2 regions of the Bacillus sp. VA15 genome follow, and region 2 is predicted to be linked to the other one. Evidence: riboswitches for the same ligand, from Rfam matches in the RefSeq annotation. Region 2 holds a riboswitch; the other holds the start of a gene.
The links. Region 2 has a riboswitch for lysine ahead of AC0DBE_RS16495 (amino acid permease). Riboswitches for the same ligand answer to the same signal wherever they lie in the genome.
Positions count from the first base shown of each region.

Region 1 (7,343 bases), on a different contig from region 2:
TTATGGCGGACAACTGTGACGTTCGCCGTCATCCACTCACCAAGCTCTTTGTGAAGAACATAGGCATTTTCGGTTCCGTCCATACTCATAATCTCAGCCCATTTTTCTTCTTCTTTTTTAACGTGAGCGTCAAATAAAGATGAGGACATGTCTTCTGCTGAAGATTCTAAGCCGTTTACATATTTCACCGCATTCGGTCCGGCCACCATTCCTCCGTAAATCGCGGAGAGCAGAGAGTTTGCCCCCAAGCGGTTGCCGCCGTGCATAGAGTAATCACATTCCCCGGCTGCAAACAGTCCCGGGATGTTTGTCATTTGATCGTAATCCACCCATAAACCGCCCATTGAATAATGGACCGCCGGGAAGATTTTCATCGGAAGCTTCCGCGGGTCGTCTCCCATGAATTTCTCATAAATCTCAATGATGCCGCCAAGCTTGATATCAAGCTCTTTCGGATCTTTATGAGACAGATCGAGATACACCATGTTTTCGCCGTTAATGCCGAGCTTCTGGTTGACGCATACATCAAATATTTCGCGTGTCGCAATATCACGCGGCACCAGGTTTCCATAAGCCGGATATTTTTCCTCTAAGAAATACCACGGCTTACCGTCTTTATATGTCCACACGCGACCGCCTTCACCGCGCGCTGATTCACTCATCAGTCTTAGTTTATCATCGCCCGGTATGGCTGTAGGGTGGATTTGAATGAATTCTCCGTTTGCATAATACGCTCCCTGCTGATAAACGATCGACGCAGCAGACCCTGTATTAATCATGGAGTTAGTCGATTTTCCAAAAATGATTCCCGGTCCGCCCGTCGCCATGATGACAGCGTCTGAACGGAAGGATTCAATTTGCATGTTTGTCAGGTTTTGCGCAACAATTCCGCGGCAGGTTCTGTCATCATCTAATACAGCGCCAAGGAATTCCCAGCCTTCGTATTTTGTAACCAGACCCGCAACTTCGTATCTGCGCACTTGCTCGTCCAGTGCGTAAAGCAGCTGCTGTCCCGTCGTCGCACCCGCATAAGCTGTTCTGTGGTGCTGTGTACCCCCGAATCGGCGGAAATCAAGCAGCCCTTCAGGCGTCCGGTTAAACATGACGCCCATCCGGTCTAATAAGTGGATGATAGAAGGCGCCGCTTCACACATCGCTTTAACCGGCGGCTGGTTTGCAAGAAAGTCCCCTCCGTATACAGTGTCATCAAAATGTTCCCACGGAGAGTCACCTTCCCCTTTTGTATTGACCGCTCCGTTTATGCCGCCTTGCGCACAAACCGAATGAGAACGTTTGACAGGAACGATGGAAAACAGCTTAACCGCCATTCCTGATTCCGCTGCTTTAATTGTCGCCATGAGGCCGGCAAGACCCCCGCCGACTACGATAATGCTTGATTGACTCATGATAGCCCCTCTCCCTCTAGTAATCTAGTACTCTTAAACAAATGCAAAAATCGCTTTTAAGCCTACGTAAGACAGTGCAACAAAAATAATCAGCGTAACGTAAGTCGAAATTCTTTGAGAACGAGGCGTTACCGTGATGCCCCATGTAACAGCGAAAGACCATAAACCGTTTGAGAAGTGGAAAATTGTTGATAAAACACCGACAATGTAAAAGCCAAGCATAGCCGGAGAGCTCAAAATATTCGCCATCATGTCGAAATTGACCTCAGCGCCCATTTGTGCGGCAATACGGGTTTCCCACACGTGCCAGCTCACGAAAATGAGGGTGATGATACCGGTTACACGCTGCAGGACGAAGAGCCAGTTTCTCATATAGCTGTATTGACCTGCGTTATTTTTTGCAGTAAACGCTATGTACACACCATAAACTGCATGATAAATTAATGGTAAGAAGATAATAAAAATTTCCAAGGCATACCTGAAAGGCAGACTATCCATAAAATGAGCAGCACTATTGAATGCTTCAGCGCCCCTTGCGGCAAACTGGTTGACGACTAAATGCTGAATGAGAAAGATGCCGACCGGTATGACGCCAAGCAAGGAATGCAATCTTCGAAAATAAAACTCTCTGTTCCCAGACATTACTTTACCCCCTGTTTGATAAGTGCGAAATGTGCTAAATCTCTTCCCCCACTTCTTTCAATTGTAAGCACTTTATTAAGATTTATTGACAATTTCATTTTACTCCTCCCTCAAAAGGGCGTCAAGAAAACGCGTACATAAATTATAATTTTCCGAATTGAATAGTTGATTTAAAAATTTTATTTTATCAATATATGTTTCTGTTTAATTTTTCATAAGAATTATAGGATCATTCTGTAATCCTCCCCCCTGTTTGGGCTATAATATACCAAGGAGAGAGGGGAGACAGATATGAAGTCTAAATTTGAAGCATCTATTGACAACCTAAAAGAAATTGAAATGAATGCCTATGCCTACGAACTAATACGAGAGATCGTTCTCCCAGATATGCTTGGCCAAGATTACTCTTCCATGATGTATTGGGCTGGGAAACATCTCGCCCGTAAGTTTCCTCTTGAATCATGGGAGGAATTTCCGGCCTTCTTTGAAGAAGCGGGCTGGGGAACCCTCACCAACGTAAGCGCTAAAAAACAGGAGCTTGAATTTGAACTTGAAGGGCCGATCGTTTCCAACCGGCTTAAACATCAGAAAGAACCATGCTTTCAGCTGGAGGCTGGTTTTATTGCTGAACAAATTCAATTGATGAATGACCAGATTGCCGAATCATATGAACAAGTGAAAAAGAGAGCCGATAAGGTGGTTCTGACTGTGAAATGGGATATGAAAGACCCAGTGTAATCAAAAAGGCGGTGACTATATAGTCCCGCCTTTTTGATTGTCATTACACAGCTGAAGGGTGTTTTGAAAGCTCAAATGCATCGTGCAGCGCTTCAACTGCTTTCACCATGTCATTTTCACTTACGACTGTTGATACTTTGATTTCAGATGTGCTGACCATTTTGATTAAAATGTTTTTTTCCGCCAGTACAGCAAACATTTCAGCTGCTACACCAGGGTTTGAGACCATGCCGGATCCAACAATGGATACTTTAGCCAATTTGCTTTCTGTCTCGATTTTCTCGAATTCAAGCGCGTCTTTATACTCTTCAAGCACCGCAACGGTTTGGTCTGCGTCTTCTGTTTTAACTGAGAAGGAAATTCCGGTCTGATGGTCTCCGGCCTGCGTTTGGATAATGATATCGACGTTAATGTTTCTTTTGGCAAGTGTTGTAAAAATAGTAGACAGGGTTGTCAGGCCGCTAGTCAGACCGTAAATGGTTACTCTTGTGATTTGATCTTCGAACGCAATGCCTCTGACAATTAAATTTTGCTCCATGGATGATTCCTCCTCAATTAATGTTCCCGCTTCTGTTTCTGTACTTGAACGCACTTCTAACGGCACTTGGTAATTTTTCGCGAATTCAACGGCTCTCGGATGAAGAACGCCGGCGCCCAAATTGGCAAGCTCAAGCATTTCATCGTATGAGATGCCGGCAAGTTTTCTCGCTGATTTCACATAGCGCGGATCGGTTGTAAACACTCCGGGCACGTCCGTGTATATGTCACATTTATCCGCTTTTAATGCGGCAGCCAAAGCGACTGCTGTTGTGTCTGAACCGCCCCGGCCCAATGTCGTGATTTCGCAATCCTCTGCCATGCCTTGGAATCCTGCCACAATGACAATCTTTCCTTGCTCAAGCTGGTCTGCTAAAACCGAAGTGTCGATATCTGTAATTCTGGCGTTTCCGTGAACGGCTTCCGTGCGGATTCCCGCCTGCCAGCCAGTATAGGACACAGCGTCATAGCCTTTTTCCTGCAGCGCCATTGAAAGCAGGGAAATGGTGACCTGCTCGCCCGTCGCCAGCAGCATATCCATTTCGCGTTTGCTCGGCTGGTCAGAAATTGCTTTTGCAAGGCCGACCAATTCGTCAGTGGATTTTCCCATAGCTGAAACGACAACAACGACTTGATGGCCCTTCTGCTTTTCTGAAATCGCGCGGTTTGCCGCATTTTGAATTTTTTCGACTGAGCCGACGGAAGTACCTCCGAATTTTTGTACAATAAGACCCATGTATTACCACCCTTTACATTTTGGTTCGTGCGGGTGAGGAGAAAGAGCGCTTTGTCCACAATAAAAAAAGCAATGAGAGGAATGCTCTCATTGCTTATCAATTAATCATCATAAATGATTATGAACAACGAGATAGCCCTCCAAGAAAATGATTTCTTGACAGCCCTACATTTATTCAATGCACGGCCAGCAAATAATACCGATGGGGTTTTATTTGCTTCGGCGACGCTCCCCTTTCAGCCTTTTTCACAGAATCCATCTTTCTCCAAAGGCTTACTCTTGAAGTTCGCACCTCTATCTTCACCATATAACACGATCTAACTATGAAATTAGTTCACATTTTATCAGATCTTTTTTAAAAGGACAACATTATTTTTGCAATTTGTCGTAAAGCAGCTGAGCAGCCGCTGCGGGAACACCCGCTTTTTGGATGTCCTCAAGGCTTGCTTCCTTCATTTTTTTAACCGAACCGAAATGCTTTAACAGCATTTTCTTTCTTTTCTCTCCGATACCCGGGATGTCGTCCAATACGGATTGAAACGCGCTTTTTCCGCGGATTTGCCTGTGAAAACTGATCGCAAAACGGTGCACCTCGTCCTGAATGCGCTGCAGGAGATAAAATTCCTGACTGTTTCGTTCCAGATACACCGTCTCCAGCGGATCTCCGATTAATAAATTTGAAGTTCTGTGTTTTTCGTCTTTGGCTAAACCGGCGATCGGGATATCCAAGCCGAGTTCATTTTCAATGACATCCCTTGCAGCGTTGATCTGCCCTTTTCCTCCGTCAATGATGATCAGATCAGGCAGCGGCAGATTTTCGCGAAGCACTCTCGTATAGCGCCTCCTAACAACCTCTCTCATTGAGCCGTAATCATCCGGTCCCGTAACGGTTTTGATTTTATATTTGCGGTATTCCTTTTTGTTCGGTTTGCCGTCGATAAACACGATCATCGCGGAAACCGGGTTTGTCCCCTGTATGTTTGAGTTATCAAACGCTTCAATTCTGTGCGGGGTATAAATATTCAATGCTTCACCCAGTTTATGGACAGCCCCGATTGAGCGCTCCTCGTCCCGTTCGATTAAGGAGAATTTTTCTTTCAGCGCGATTTTCGCGTTTTTATGGGCCAGCATAAGCAGTTCTTTTTTCGAGCCTTTTTTCGGCTGGTGGACGTTTGTTTCCAGCAGCTGCTCAATCATAGATTGATCTACGCTGTCCGGAACTAAAATTTCCTTCGGAAGGAAGTGGTTGTTTTTCGAATAGAACTGTCCGATGAACGTAAGAAACTCATCATCTGCTTCCTGGTAGAGCGGGAACATGCTGACATCGCGTTCAATAAGTTTTCCTTGGCGAATGAAAAAGACCTGTACGCACATCCAGCCCTTATCATATGCGTACGCGAATACGTCACGGTCGACTAGATCGTTCATCGTCATTTTTTGTTTTTCCATCGTTGATTCGATATGAGCGATTTGGTCACGAAGCTCTTTTGCCCGTTCAAACTCAAGATTCTCGGCAGCTTCATGCATTTTCTCTTCAAGCTCTTTTTTGACCTCATTATAGCCGCCCTTTAAGAAACGGGTAATGCTCTCAACCAGCTCTCTGTTCGTCTCTTCGGAAATGTCCTTTACGCACGGAGCGAGACATTGACCCAGATGATAGTATAGACATACTCTGTCCGGCAGCTTGGAGCATTTTCTGAGAGGATACAGACGGTCGAGCAGTTTTTTAGTTTCCCTTGCGGCCTGCACGTTCGGGTACGGCCCGAAATAGCGCCCTTTGTCTTTTTTGACATTGCGGGTGACGATCAACCTTGGGTGGCGTTCATGGGTGATTTTTATGAAAGGATAGGTTTTGTCGTCTTTGAGCATGACATTGTATTTCGGATCATGCTTTTTGATTAGATTCATTTCTAAAATAAGCGCTTCAAGATTGGAGGACGTCACGATATATTCAAAATCCTCGATTTCCGTCACAAGCCTTTGTGTTTTCGCATCGTGAGAACCGGTGAAATAGGAGCGCACTCTGTTTTTCAGCACTTTTGCTTTTCCTACGTAGATCACAGTCTGCTGCCGGTCCTTCATGAGATAACATCCGGGCTGATCGGGAAGGAGGGCGAGTTTTTCTTTCAGTTGTTTGTTCATATGTTACCCTTCCTTATGTTTAATCCTTTGTTTCCAGTTTAACACGAACGTTTGTTTTTCTCTATGATTCACGATTGGCGAATAAAAAAAGCGATCCCTCAATCGGAATCGCTCTGGCATGTAAGCAGCCGAAAATTAAAGATGTTTGTTGACAAGCTCTTGAAGCGCTTCTTTTGGTTTGAAGCCGACAGAAGTTTCAACTACTTCTCCGTCTTTTAACACAAGAAGTGTCGGGATGCTCATAACGCCGTATTTTCCGGCTGTTTCTTGGTTTTCATCCACATCGATTTTTACGATCTTCAGTTTGTCTCCCATTTCTTGATCCAGTTCTTCAAGAACAGGTGCAATCATTTTGCAAGGTCCGCACCAAGGAGCCCAGAAGTCTGCCAGTACGACGCCTTCGCTTGTTTCAGCTGAGAAAGATTGATCAGTTGCTTTTACGATAGCCATTATTGAATTCCTCCAATTGTGAAATGATGATTTTTAGTATAGCATCTCCCATTCGTTCACGCTATTTTAATGCTTACAAATTATTTTTTCCTGATCACAATCGGTTTACTCATGTTTATCTGGATTGAATGGGTTATGTCACTTTGCATTAAAACACGAATCTGATAATGGCCCCAATGACTACAATCGCCCCGATGATCATTAGAATGGTACGAAGCATAGAATAACATCTCCTCTTCACTGTCATGTACCTTTACCATGCCCTGGCGGAGCTGTTTTAAAACATGAAAAAAAGCGCCGGCATGAAGCTCCGGCGCTCTCACGCGATTAAGAATCAGCACGCAGCGTGAGTAAGACGACTGACATTGGCGGGAGTTTTACTTTCAGTTTGTTTTTGTTGAGCGTGTATTGGCTGAAAGATTCCGGTTTGACGTGATGAGGATCGTCAAACGTGTTATGCGCATTCATTTTGTCAGCCGTCAGAATGACTCCGGAATGGTCCGCTGTCTTGTGAATGCCTCTCAACTCGATCTCAGCCTCCGCTTTGTTTTGGTGATCAATGTTGCAGATCGTGATATTGATATCGCCTTCTGCATGTTTCGAGGCTGAAATACTGATTTGCGGCAGCGTTTCACCCTTCCATTCATAGTCAGCAGACGTTGTTTCAGTGTTTAAAAGAGAAGCGTCCTGGT
Region 1 covers NZ_JBVQPQ010000001.1:212,650-219,992, reverse strand. Annotated here, with positions in the region: gene sdhA (succinate dehydrogenase flavoprotein subunit) at 1-1,406, opposite strand, end outside; gene sdhC (succinate dehydrogenase cytochrome B558) at 1,440-2,048, opposite strand; gene AC0DBE_RS01050 (YslB family protein) at 2,340-2,786, shown strand; gene AC0DBE_RS01045 (aspartate kinase) at 2,830-4,059, opposite strand; lysine riboswitch at 4,185-4,364, opposite strand; gene uvrC (excinuclease ABC subunit UvrC) at 4,429-6,201, opposite strand; gene trxA (thioredoxin) at 6,337-6,651, opposite strand; gene abfB (alpha-L-arabinofuranosidase AbfB) at 6,979-7,343, opposite strand, start outside.
Region 1: another riboswitch for lysine. It lies ahead of AC0DBE_RS01045 (aspartate kinase); the one in region 2 lies ahead of AC0DBE_RS16495 (amino acid permease).

Region 2 (7,343 bases):
GACTAAAATCAGCCGAATCGGGGTCACGCCTTTTTTCCAAGCCAGAAGATAAATGAGAAACGCGGCGAGGATCGCGCCCGCCAACGCACTGAACGGCAGCATAAATGTACCGAAAAAGCTGAGGTCTGAAGCTGACTCTTGAAAAAAGTAAATAAAAAGCACAACAGCAAGAGAGCCGCCGGCGTTAATTCCGAGAATACCGGGCTCAGCCAGATCATTTTGAGACACGCTTTGCAAAATGGCTCCAGCAACAGCGATTCCTGCCCCAACGAGCAAGGAAAGGATGATCCGGGGAAGCCTGAACTCAAATAAAACAAGCTCGTCACGCGCCGTTCCTTGGCCGAAAAAGACCTGAAGCGTTTTAAGCGGTGCAATTTTGATGACGCCCAAATTTAGACTGATAAAAAAGACCAGCACGATGAGCAGAAAGGTCACAGCCATCACAAAGAACGGCTTTTTCGTTTTTGTTTTCATTACAGCCCTCTCCTTTCACGGCGTGCCAAATAAAAGAAAAAGGGAACGCCGATTAGAGAAGTCAGTGCGCCGACAGGCGTTTCAAAGGGCGCATTTACGAGTCTTGCCGCAATGTCAGCAAACACAAGCAAAACAGCGCCGAGCACTGCCGAGCAAGGAATAATCCACCTATAATCTACACCGACCAAAAACCGGGTAATATGCGGAATGATCAGTCCGATAAATGCGATGGTGCCAGCTATGGAAACCGCAGCTCCCGTCAAAATCACAACGACAAGCATGCCAACCAGTTTTACCGCTGATATATATTGTCCAAGCCCTTTCGCCAGCTCATCACCGAGACTTAACACTGTCACAGACCGGGCGATGATAAACGCCAGCGTTAAACCGACAGCCCCTGCGAGAAGCAAAAGCTGGACACCTGACCATTTCACGCCCGCTACTCCGCCTGCGTACCAAAAACTGATATCCTGAGCGACATCAAAGCGGATTGCAATGGCGGTTGAAATGCCCGTAAAGAAATAAGTAACAGCCGTTCCCGCGAGAGCAAGTTTTACAGGCGTAAGTCCGCCCCTTGAAAACATGCCGATACCCATTACCGTCGATGCCCCCAGCCCCGCTCCTGCAAAGGACCATAGCACAAGCCCCATAGCAGAAAGTCCGGGGAAAAAGGCAAACGCAATCGAAACGGCAAACGCGGAGCCCGATGTAACGCCCATAATCGAAGGCTCTGCCAAAGGGTTTCTCGTCATCCCCTGCATGATCGCTCCCGACACTGCTAGCAATGCGCCGACAAGTGCAGCAGCAGCCGTTCTTGGCAGCCGAAGATCGTGTATAATTTGGTGGGACGTCTCTGTCGGCTGAAAATGAAAGATGGCGTCCCACACAGTGCGCAAATGAATATCCGCTGCACCGAGAGATATGGATAAAAGCGCGCCAAGGCATAGTAAGCATATCCCTGCAATAAGGACAATGACCGCGCCATATGACCTTGACGTCCATTGGATTTCTTCCGATGTGGTCTGTCTATTTTTCTTTTGACTCAACAGCCGTACTTCCTTTCCGATACTGATAATGATTATCAATTGCTGTTCCAGTATATCACTTTTTTCCGCTGATTTAATAGAGCGTTTTAAACAAAAATGAGAATATAATTGCAAAAATATCGTGTCAACTGGCTCTTGCGATGGTATAATCACATTGATAATGATTCTCTTTATCACCTATATTCCAGAAAGAAGGTATGAGATATGACCCATATCTATAAGAAACTCGGAGCCGCATTTTTTACCCTGCTATTAATTGCAGCGCTGGCAGCCTGCGGAAATAACTCAGAAAGCAAAGGCTCTTCCTCTGATTCAAAAGACGAAGAAACCATTACATACAAGGCTGAAAACGGAAATGTGAAAATTCCTAAACATCCTAAACGGGTGGTTGTCATGGCTGACGGCTACTACGGCTACTTCAAAACACTGGGCATCAACGTCGTCGGTGCGCCTGAGAATGTATTTAAAAACCCTTACTACAAAGGAAAAACCGATGGTGTCACAAACATCGGAGACGGCACGTCCGTTGAAAAAGTCATTGATTTGAATCCTGACTTGATTATTGTCTGGACAACGCAAGGCGCTGATATTAAAAAGCTTGAGAAAATCGCGCCGACTGTCGCGGTAAAATACGATAAGCTCGATAATATCGAACAGCTGAAAGAATTCGCAAAAATGACGGGAACTGAAGATAAAGCGGAAAAATGGCTGGCTGAGTGGGATAACAAAGTTGCGGCAGCTAAAACGAAAATCAAAAAAGCCGTCGGCGACAAAACAATTTCCATTATGCAAACGAATGGAAAAGACATTTACGTATTCGGTAAAGATTTTGGAAGAGGCGGAAGCATTATTTACAAAGATCTCGGCCTGCAGGCTACAAAGCTGACAAAAGAAAAAGCCATTGACCAGGGTCCTGGATATACAAGTATTTCATTAGAGAAGCTCCCTGACTTCGCCGGAGATTATATTTTCGCAGGACCATGGCAATCAGGCGGTGATGATGGCGGCGTTTTTGACAGCTCCATCTGGAAGAACCTAAGCGCCGTTAAAAATGACCATGTCTATAAGATTGACCCAATTGGCTTCTATTTTACAGACCCGATTTCATTAGAGGGCCAGCTGAAGTTTATTACGGAAAGCTTAACAAAATAAACAAAAGAGCCGCCTGCCTGCGGCTCTTTTTCCATCCATTAAAAGGAGCGGCTCATTTTAAACCATATCGGATATTTTCTTGCGCAATTCATATTTAGCTGCATAATCATCGCGATCAGTTTTTTTAACAGGCTCTATATCGGAAAAACTTTTTATCATGTGCTCTTGGTATTCATCATAGTGTTAGTCGTGTTTAGTTTCCTGGAGAGACTGAAAAAACGGTTTTTGCATATGCGATTATCCGCAAAGGTTTTTCTCTTTATTTCAGCTTTCCTGTCAGCTATTTTAACGATCGGATTACTAACAGGAGAAATTGTATTTCGATAAAAAAGACACCTGAAAATCAGGTGTCTTTTGTTTATGCTTGTTTTTCTTTCTGGAACTTTTTAACCACAAATGGATAAACGATCAACCCGACAAAGAATAAACCGATGCCGAGAATAAATGTCGTTAAATCCGCTGTGCCTGTTACAATCACAAACAATGAGTATGCGCACGCTAAAATCGCAATCAATCCGTCTTTTACGCGGGAGCCTTTTAGCTGGTCATATGTTTCACCTTTGATGACAAGCTTCAAGCTGTAAATCGCTGATACCAAATACGGAATTAAATACGCAAGTGTTGCCGCTGTCGTTAAAAACGTAAATGCGTCACTTATTGTCCGGGAAATAACAGAGAAAATGAAGACCTGTGACATCACATTTGTAATAATCAGCGCATTAATCGGACTTCCTTTTTTATTCGTTTTCGCAAAGAATGCCGGAAAATCTCCTGCTTTAGCAGCTTGGTAAGGAACCTCAGAGCCAAGCAAAATCCAGCCCAGCATCGTTCCGAATAAGCAAAGAATCGCCAATAGGGCCATGATCACGCTTCCCGCGTTCCCGACAATCGCATACAGCACATCAACGAACGGTTTTTCAGAGCCGACAAGCTTATCATGCGGCAGAACGCCCATCGTAATTAAAGTCACAATTATATAAATGCTCAATGCAATCAGCAATCCGGTAATTGTCGCACGTTTTACATCACGCTGAGAACGCGCGCGTCCGGACAGGATAACCGCTGATTCAATTCCGACAAACGCCCAAAGAGTAGAAATTGCGGCGTTGTGAACCTGGCCGCCAATTCCGATGCTTGTGCCGTTTTCGCCTTGAATTGGAAAATAAAAATGATCGAATAATGTCGTTTGAAATACAAACAATCCGGCAACGATAAAGAAGACAAAACCTAATACTTTCGAAAACGTTGTGATAAAGTTTAATTTACTTGCACCGTTAATGCTTGCAACAAGAATCGTGTGCGTTCCCCATAACAAAATTGTACATACAGCAAACGTCAGCAATTGGCCGAGTGTCACCTCTTGCCCGCCGATTGAAAACATTTCACGTTTATCAACCAAGACCGGGAAGAACGAAGTCAAGTAACCGGCAAGACTTGTAATAATCGCCACGTTACTGATCCAGCTCGCCACCCAGTAGCCCCACACCATTGTGAATCCGGCAGCGTTCCCTTTCTTCGGATCAGAAAACAGCGCTCTCGCATAACTTTGCGGTCCCGCTGTCAGCTCAGGCTTGCGAATGGACAAGTGCCCGAAGACAAGCGCAATCATTAGCACGCCGGCACCTGTCAAAAGCCAGGCGGACGTAGCGCCAAGCGGACTTGCGATCGTAGCAAGCGAACTCGGCAGGGAGAAAATTCCTGATCCAACCATATTTCCAACGACAAACGCCGTTAATAACCAAAAACCCCATTTTTTCGTCTGTTCCATTCCAGTACCTCCAATGATTCTTTGTACGGACCAGACCCCGAGATCATATAAAACGCAAAAAAAGCCTGAACAAAAGTCCATGCTTAAAGAAACACACACCCTTGATCTCCGGATAGCCCTCCGCGAAAAAGCACGCGGCAGTCCTGCACTTATTCAGATACAGTCCCAGCATAGAGAAGGATCGGCTTTCTCCACACTTCGGCGCTGATGCCTTTTACACATGTTTAACAGCTCCTGTCAGCCTAGCATGTGTGACTCATCATCCGCGCAACCTCTACCTCACTGAGAAAGAGTGAGGATTTAAATATTCAGTTACTCCCAGAAGGTTATCAAAGAAAGGATGATTTGTCAAAGGGAACAGATGGAAAATACGGATAGAGACAAGCCCTATCCGCACTGTGGTTTATCGATTATTTTTCTTTTTTTGCACAGCTTCTTGAAGCGGATCATCTTTTAGAGCTGAACCGGCATCTTCAAGAGCTCCCTGGATTACGTTTTTTTCTTTATCAGAACGTTTTCCTTTATCTTTATTAAAGAAACCCATTCGTATCACCTCTTTATAGAAAATAGGTACATGTTTAAGATGCCTTTTTCCTTGAGAAATTATGCGGGAAATTTTTTATCGTACAAAGTCCTGTTGATCAAACATACATTCTCTTGATATATTTGTAATTCAGAGATTTTTTGCAAAAGATAAAAGGAGAAGCGGGAAATGACAGGAAAAACACACATCATGGGAGGCATCGCTTCTTGTACGGCAGTGGCTTATTATTATGGATTTGATCCAGTGCTTATGGCTACGTCAGGCGCGGTTGGGGCATTGATACCCGATATCTGCCACACGCAAAGCAAAATCGGGAGAAGATTTCCTATTTTATCGAAAGTGGTCAGCTCCGTTTTTGGCCACCGAACCTTTACGCACAGCCTGCTGTTTCTGCTCATCATGTTTTTTATCACAGGCACATATATTCCAGATAAAAACATATCAACCGGACTGATGATCGGAATGGCGAGCCATTTGATTCTTGACGCTTGGACGGTGAACGGAATCAAATTATTATTCCCTTCAACGATCCGCGTGCGGCTCCCACTATATATGAAGACAGGCAGTTTTTCCGAGCAGCTCGTGTTAGCCGGGCTGACAATTGCTTCATGTTACTACTTTTATATGCTGTTTCATGGACGCATGTTTTAAACGTGAGTGCTGACACTTGTCTGAACGGGCTGTTTTTAGTAGGTTTTACATAAGAAGCATTTCATGCAGATGATCAAGAAAACGTGAGGAGTCATATTAATGAAAGGAACCTTTTTTCACAATCAGCGGTTTTTATGTATTTCGATCGTATTCATGTGGATCAAAACGTATGCGATCTATAAACTCGGCTTTGATTTGCAGATCGATTCTCTGTTGGAGGAGCTGATGTTGCTGATCAACCCGCTCAGCTTTATCCTTCCTTTATTCGGGATCGGCCTGCTTCTGAAAGAAAATAAGCAGCGGGTCTTTTTGCTGATTGCCAATTTGGTTCTGACTGTAATCTTGATTTCCAACACGATTTTTTACGGCTTTTATATCGATTTTATTACCATCCCGGTTTTGTTTCAGGCCAGTAACATGAGCGATATGGGCAGCAGTGTAAAAGAACTGTTCAACCCTCTGTTTATCGCCCTGTTTGCAGATTTGGTTTTTCTTCTGCTGCTTGCCCGAAAAGAGAAACACTCGCAGACAAAAGCCGCATCCCGCACGGTCAAACGGTACTATGCAGCTTCCTGCGGCATGATTTTATGCACCCTGGCACTTGCAGAAGTACAGCAGCCGAGGCTTTTGGCACATTCCTTTGACCGGGAAATGCTCGTCAAAAGCATCGGTCTGTTTCAATTTCATATCTACGATACGATATCTCAGACTGTGAATATAAGCGCGAAAGCATTTGCAGATGAAGACAGCATGACTGCCATTAAAAACTACACAGAGGCTGATTACAGCAAGCCTGACCAAAGCAAGTTCGGGCTGGCAAAGGGGCGCAACGTCATCTTTGTGACGCTTGAATCGACCCAAAGCTTTGTTCTGAATGAAAAGGTAAATGGAAAAGAAATTACCCCGTTTATGAATGATTTCATCAAAAAAAGCTATTACTTTGATCATTTCTATCAGCAAACCGAACAAGGCAAAACATCTGATTCAGAATTCATCGTCGCTAACTCGCTGTATCCTTCCCTTAGCGGCGCCGTCTTTTTCACGAAAAGCGACCATCAATTTCATACGATGTACAAATCGCTGAAACAACATGATTATTATTCAGCCGTCTTTCACGCCAATCATAAAACATTTTGGAACCGAAATGTGATGTACGATACATTTGGGATTGACCGCTTTTTTGATGTTGATGACTTCCATGTCACTCCCGGAACATCAACAAGCTGGGGCTTAAAGGATAAGGAATTTTTAGAGCAGTCAGCCGGAAAGCTGAAAAGCCTGCCGCAGCCGTTCTACAGCAGTTTCATCACATTAACGAATCATTTTCCGTTTGAGATTGATGAAAAGGATCAGCTGATTGATGAATACGATTCAAGCAGCGACCTGCTAAACCGTTATGTGACAACGGTTCGCTATGAAGATGAGGCATTGAAGCATTTTATCAAAAAACTGAAGAACGAGGGCTTATACGAAAATTCGATGATCGTGTTTATGGGAGATCATTACGGGATTTCAGAAGCCCATAACGATGCGATGGCTGAGTTTTTAGGGAAAGATGAAATCACGCCGTATGACAACGTTCAGCTCCAACGGGTACCGTTTATTATACATATCCCGGGAATTACCGATCAAAAGCCGGAAACCATCTCTGACGCCGGAGGGCAGGTCGACGTCAGGCCGACACTGATGCATTTGCTAGGCATTGAAA
Region 2 covers NZ_JBVQPQ010000006.1:247,532-254,874, forward strand. Annotated here, with positions in the region: gene AC0DBE_RS16480 (FecCD family ABC transporter permease) at 1-474, opposite strand, end outside; gene AC0DBE_RS16485 (FecCD family ABC transporter permease) at 474-1,520, opposite strand; gene AC0DBE_RS16490 (iron-hydroxamate ABC transporter substrate-binding protein) at 1,725-2,672, shown strand; gene AC0DBE_RS16495 (amino acid permease) at 3,031-4,440, opposite strand; lysine riboswitch at 4,546-4,725, opposite strand; gene sspJ (small acid-soluble spore protein SspJ) at 4,844-4,984, opposite strand; gene AC0DBE_RS16505 (metal-dependent hydrolase) at 5,153-5,635, shown strand; gene AC0DBE_RS16510 (LTA synthase family protein) at 5,735-7,343, shown strand, end outside.